DNA from 2 places in the Peribacillus sp. SIMBA_075 genome. Region 1 is predicted to be linked to the other one. Evidence: predicted binding sites of a transcription regulator. Region 1 holds the regulator's gene; the other holds the start of a gene.

Region 1 (3,433 bases):
CCATAAAGGAATGAATATTGGATTGTTCGATGGGAATATAAGCTAGTTTGGTCTCCTGGCAAGAACAAGATTGATGACCCTAGGCGTGTGCTATCATGTATAGTTCAATCCTACTTTTGATAAGATTCTCTATAAGACAAAATACTAGTTTTGAGAGCAGCATAGTTGCCTATGCTTGCATAGCCATAAAACCAGCCCATGAAAATTCCTGCAACCAAATGGTGTCGATGGCTGATGAAAATGGAAATGAATAAGCCTAGAACCAAAGCGATGGCAGGGATGAATTTTGGAGGAATTGGAAACATGACCTTAATAAGTTGAGTAAGTGTCATGATGGTAGGAATGGCTATCACTGCATCCCAAAAGTTTGTATGGATGGTTGGGAAGTCCATAATGTCACCACCTTAGAAGTTTTCACAATTAATTTTTACCATTTACAAAGGATTTATACCATATTAATTAATGCAATATAAACGATTGATCAATGAAAGTTGATACAACAAGTTTCGAAGACTTTCAGAGTTCAATGTGAAGCCGCTCAATGTATGCTGGCTCTTTTTTGATCATAGTGAAGACAATTAACCAAATATCAGTACCTTTTTTGCTGGACATGCTGTCACCCTTTTCATGGTTTAGAATACGATATGAATGAAGATAACCAGTTAAGAAAGTGAGTCCTAATGATGGAGGTTCTAATGAGCAAGGAAACGTTTATTAAGGAAATTGCTCCATATGCCCTGAAAATTCAAAAGGAATTTAAAATTTTGCCTTCTGTGATCATTGCACAAGCTTGTTTGGAGAGTGGATATGGGACAAGCTTTTTAGCAAATCAAGGAAAGAATATATTCGGTACAAAAGGTGATTTTAAGGGCGAGTCAGTCATTATACAAACAATTGAATACGTCAACGGTGCACCCGTTCAAGTATGGAACAAATTCAGAAAATACCCAACATGGGAAGAAAGTCTAAGAGATCTTGCCAATCTATATGTAAAGGGAACTTCATGGAATAGAAGTTTGTATACAGCCGTCATTGGAGAACAAGATTACAAAAAAGCACTCAAAGCAATATTCGATGCGGGTTACGCCTCGGATCCGAAATATATAGAAAAACTGGCGAACCTAATCGAAACAAGCGATTTAACTAAATATGATGAAAGCATCGAAGAGGTCTATCATATCGTCAAAAAAGGGGATTCCGTATCTGCGCTTGCAAAAGCATATGGTTCTACGCAAATGCAGATTCAACAGTGGAATGGATTGGTCGATCTTAACCTTATTAAAGTGAACCAAAGATTAAGAGTGAAATGAACATTTACAGGGAGCGGGGTTTTATCTCGCTCTTTATTAATTTTATGGTTTCATATTTTTCCTAAAGTACATATATCCAGAAAGCGATACCTTGCCTATCAACCGCCATAAATGAATAATGTTTAAATACTCCTATGAAAACACGCTTCTATTAAAAAAATATTTCAAACCTAGTCTTCCAAATGCATAATGATAGAATTTCGGACATAAATTAAACAAACAAAAAAAAGCGCATTTAGCGCTTTTAATGTATTTGTCTATATAAGCCAATTACTTTTCCAAGTATCGAAACATCTCTTAAAATAATTGGTTCCATATTTGAGTTCTCAGGCTGAAGCCTTATGTAATCCGGTTCCTTAAAGAATCGTTTTACAGTGGCTTCATCATCTTCCGTCATGGCCACGACGATATCTCCATTATTGGCACTGCTTTGTTGTTTCACGATGACATAATCTCCATCATGGATTCCTGCTTCAATCATACTTTCGCCCATGATTTCTAGCATGAAAACATGGTCATCATGTGGAACCATGCTTTCGGGAAGCGGAAAGTATTCTTCTATGTTCTCAATTGCAGTTATCGGCATGCCCGCGGTTACTTTACCAAGTAACGGCACGTTCACGACACTAGCTTTGGGGATATTATTCGCTTCCTCCAAGTTCAGTATTTCAATGGCCCTCGGCTTGGTTGGGTCACGTCTTATCAGACCTTTACTTTCCAGGCGGGATAAATGTCCGTGTACTGTTGAACTTGATGCAAGTCCCACTGCTTCGCCAATCTCCCGGACGGAAGGTGGATACCCTTTTTGGCGGACCTCTTCTTTAATGAAATCAAGGATATCTTGCTGCCGTTTTGATAGTTTAGTCATATGTGCACCTCTTCTCCAATGTTCTTTGCCCCATTATAGCATGGCCCCCAATTCTATACAAACATAAGTTCGAATTTAGTTGTTGACTGAAACAAACGTTCGTATTATAATTTTGACATAACATACGAACGAACATTCGCTTTGGAGGGTTATTTATGAAAAAAATATACAAAAATTATGTATATACGATTCTGTTAGCTGGATCAGTATTCATCTTTTCAATTTTATTCTCTTGTACATTGGACAATGATCAAAAAAAGGATTTCCTTTCTATAGAAGTAGGTGAAGGCGACACCCTATGGGGAATTGCCGAAAAATATGATGAAGCTGATTTGACAAAAAAAGAATTCATTGGTTGGATAGAAGAGCATAATGGAGTCAGGGCAGATTCGATTAAACCTGGTCAAGTCATTGTCATACCGGTTAAAGGGGAAGAACTTGTTCAGAATTTGGCAAGTCAGCAGTAAGCAGTGAAGGTAGGGTATTATGAAGGCAATAATCTATTGTAGGGTCAGCACAGAAAAAGAGTCACAGGAGACATCATTGGCAAGGCAGGAAGATGAATTAGTCAAATTGGCCGAAAAGTTGGATATGGAAGTTGTTTCCATAATAAAGGAACAGGAAAGCGGTTATGAGTTAAACCGGGATGGCATTTTTGACATGATCGAACTATTTAAAGCCAAAGAAGCCGAAGTTCTATTAATCCAGGACGAAACAAGACTAGGAAGAGGGAATGCCAAAATAGCCCTTTTCCATGTCATCCTTAAAGAAGACGTGAAAATCTATACGCTCTCACACGATGGGGAAATAGAGTTATCGGATTCGGATGCCATGGTCATCCAGATAGTCGGTATTGTAGAGGAATATCAAAGGAAATTACATAACTTAAAAATAAAACGCGGGATGATAAGAGCCGTTGAAAAAGGCTACCGCCCTCAAAACAATCTTCAGAACCAAAGGAATTCTACTGGAAGGGAACGTATGGAAATTCCCATTGAAGAGATTATTAAACTCCGGGCCAATGGATTGACATTTGCAGAAATCGCAGCCACTTTAAGGGGCTTTGGATACAATGTATCCAAAGCTACGGTGAACAGGCGTTTTCTCGAACATCAACTAAATATACAGGAAAGTCAATCATAGAACTTGTAATTTCGCTTTTTTTTTAATACCATGACAATATCCGCAGATTACGAAGGAGCGAAATTATGCTATCAAAAGAAAAAATAGCCCGTATTAATGAACTTTCTAAAAA
Region 2 (3,433 bases), on a different contig from region 1:
ACTATAAGGTTTGGTAAAGTAAAATGGTGTTTATAGTTTTACTTTTTAATGCAATGAGGAAGAGGTGGATTGAAAATGAAGGAAAACAGTCAGGGAATCATCGAGGAATATGAAATCACGCCCTATACACTAATGGTTTCACCAATTAATTATGGAAGTAAAATATATGCCCGGATCGTTGAAATGGAGGACGAGTTCATCTCCCCGTTTAAGCCTTTGGAAATAGTAAAGAAAAGCTGTGAGTTTTTCGGATCAAGTTATGAAGGACGCAAACAAGGCACGAAACAGCTCATAAACATCACACATAAAGCACCGATTGCAATTGATCCAACCAGTTCGATCTTCTTCTTTCCAACTACATCTCCGTTGCGTCCTCAATGCATCTGGTTATCACATGAGCATGTGGTATCCTATGATCGCCTGGATTCCAAACATACAACCATCACATTCAGGAATAGACAAACCATCGATATAGAAGTATCATGCAGTTCTTTTGAAAACCAGCTGCACCGGACATCTTTTTTAAAAACGAAACTGATCCAGAGGATTGAGGAAACAAAGAGGAAATCGTTCTATCTGTTCTCCGAGGCAAATGGAGTCAAGGCTTCAGAGGTAATGTCAAAGTATATACCAAGCAAGTAAAGGAAGGCGGATCCAGGCTGTGAAAATCGTAACAGTGCTGACTGGAATGTACAGGATGCAAACGGCATTTAGTCAAAATTAAAGCAAGCCCTTCTCATAAGAGAAGGGCTCTATTATTAACCTTCAAATAACACTTCCATAAATCGTCGATTTCTTTTTAAATTTTTTCAGTGCCTTCTTTAATAAATGTGATGTTTCCCTCCTACCATGTTCCCTCTTCAAATAATATTATTACCGTTAGTACTTTTATAAAAATAATTAATTCCAGCCCACAATATAGATTACTCCTAAGTTTTCTAAGTTGAGGGAGGGTTATTTTACCATCCAATGGTTTTACGATTAAACAAAGGAATATAAGTTTGTGAGTTATTCACTTCACAATATAATAGATGACCTCTATGTTTCACAAAGGTCTTTTTATACATAATGATAGAGATTATATTGATTTGCCGTTTTATTCATCTGCCGTGACCAAAGTAAGGTAAAGGATAACGTTTTCATTTGTCTCTAATATAGACTTATAACAATCTTTTGCAAAAACGTTTTGCTGACTCTAAAATGATAGTGTTGGGGAATAGGTTTATTAAATGTACAGAATAAGATGTGAGTAAAATACCGATTAAATATGAGCATACGAGCCCGGCCTATTATTCGTTAAGACTGTGTCCTCGAAAATGTTTGTCATAATCAGTAAGCAGCTAAATGTGCAAACGGTTTATGACAATAGTTGAGGGTAGTGAGCCTTATCGATCTTGGTCATGATAAATTGACTTACTCATCTATAAGAAGCAGGAAGAAGAGATGCGTTTTTTAATGGTCATACTTTCCCTACACCCCAATGCATCTATATCATTAACAGATAATCATACATGGAGGATGGCAGCATAGGGATAAGCCGCTAAATATCCCTAGCATGGTGACTTTTTTCGAAAAAGTAATAACATAACAAGTCTTCCGTCTTATTCCGAAGGCGGGGATTGAAATAATTATGATGTTCTTCATATCCTTTATATAAAAAACAATACATCGTGAAGGATTCATCACGTTTGATTTCACTTACTTTAATATTCTCCTTGCGCAAATAGCGCCGTACCTCGGCAAGATCGTCCTGAACGACTTTTAATATATGCTCGACTAGTTCCGAATAGGGCCTTTTTAATTTAAACGGACTAATTTCGATGACCTTGAGATCCCGGTTTAAGACTGTAATAACCATAGGGAGGTAGATGGCTTTTTCAATCATATTTCGGTCATCTTCTGGAATGCGGGTCATCATGACCGCTCCTTTCTAAAAAAGCACGTTTTTAATATTAATATGTATATCTTGTGAAAAAACAGAACGTTTGTTCTCGTTCGTTTATCCTAATGTATTTTAAGTTTATATGCAAGAAGTTTTGATAAATGATGAAATTTTTGTTAACAAGATTATGTTTTCCTGAGATAGGGAAAGTATGAAGATATATGGATAATAATTCTTGCAATTTCAGGGGAAAGTGATATATCTAAAGTAAACGGTTTTTAATAAGTTTATGCTGCTTTGATAGTAGCATGTCGAGGGAGATAATTATGGATTTGGATACTATACGTGAGTGGTTTACACTTGATAATATATCGGCGCTCATTCAGCAATATCGCTCATTCGGTCCAATTCCCGGAATCTTACTGCCGATGTTGGAAGCTTTTTTGCCCTTTTTACCCTTAGTGGTGTTCGTGCTTGCAAATGCAACGGCTTTTGGTCTCTGGTGGGGATTTTTATTTTCTTGGATTGGTGCAGTAGCGGGGTCTTTTTTGATCTTTTTAGTTATTAGAAGATATGGTCAAATGAGGTTTTTTCGATTTTTGCAAAAACATAAGCAGGTGCAGAGGTTGATGGTTTGGGTGGAAAGCCATGGATTCGGTCCTTTGTTCATACTGCTCTGCTTCCCTTTTACACCGTCGGCCATCGTGAATATCGTGGCAGGACTTTCAAAGGTAAGTCCCTTGCAATATGGACTTGCAGTCGTTGGAGGGAAAGCGGTGATGATTTTTACGATCAGCTTCGTAGGTTACGATTTGGTATCCTTAATACATAAGCCTGTACGTACGATCATTATCGGGATTGTCATCTTTATCCTATGGTATGTGGGAAAAAGACTGGAAGTCCGATTAAATAAAAGCATGAAGAGAGAAGAAGGACAATAAATTAGTATATAAATGTAGTAGGGGTTGAACCAGATGGAAAAAACAAACAAGAATTCTTTGTCCGATTGGATAAAAGCAGCCATGATAGCTTTTGTTATTTACATCTTAATCCGTACATTTTTCTTTTCAAGCTATGATGTTGAAGGGGATTCGATGCAGCCGACTCTTGAAGACGGCAATAAACTTGTCGTGAATAAAATCCATTATCAGATTCAAGATATCAACCGTTTTGACATTATAGTTTTTCATGCGAATGCACAGGAAGATTATGTTAAGCGAGTTATAGGGATTGCAGGTGACCGCATTCGTTATAAAGATGATTGGCTTTACGTAAATGGTGAGAAAGTGGATGAGCCTTATCTTGAGAAATACAAGGAAGGTTTCCCGGGACAGGATTTTACGGGCGATTTTACATTAAAGGAATTGACGGGCATGACAACAGTCCCGAAGGGCAAGCTTTTTGTCATGGGTGACAATCGCCTTGAAAGTGCGGACAGCCGTCACTTTGGTTACATACCAGTTGAAAATGTTGTCGGTAAAGTCGATGTTCGATATTGGCCGATCAAAGAGTTCAATTATAAATTTACAGGTGAATGATTGAGGAAGCCCG

What was found. Region 1 encodes LexA, which represses DNA repair genes until DNA is damaged. Its sites were predicted from a motif close to CGAACATATGTTCG; they were not measured.
Region 2: the regulator LexA is predicted to act here: its motif matches at 1,979-1,992, upstream of SB775_RS04805 (YhjD family protein).

Annotation. Positions count from the first base shown of each region.
Region 1 covers NZ_JAWRYN010000024.1:188-3,620, forward strand. Annotated here, with positions in the region: gene SB775_RS16860 (hypothetical protein) at 111-392, opposite strand; gene SB775_RS16865 (glucosaminidase domain-containing protein) at 696-1,310, shown strand; gene lexA (transcriptional repressor LexA) at 1,555-2,178, opposite strand; gene yneA (cell division suppressor protein YneA) at 2,334-2,645, shown strand; gene SB775_RS16880 (YneB family resolvase-like protein) at 2,665-3,321, shown strand; gene SB775_RS16885 (DUF896 domain-containing protein) at 3,387-3,433, shown strand, end outside.
Region 2 covers NZ_JAWRYN010000004.1:700-4,132, forward strand. Annotated here, with positions in the region: gene SB775_RS04800 (competence protein ComK) at 76-642, shown strand; gene SB775_RS04805 (YhjD family protein) at 1,541-1,915, opposite strand; gene SB775_RS04810 (TVP38/TMEM64 family protein) at 2,209-2,823, shown strand; gene lepB (signal peptidase I) at 2,857-3,420, shown strand.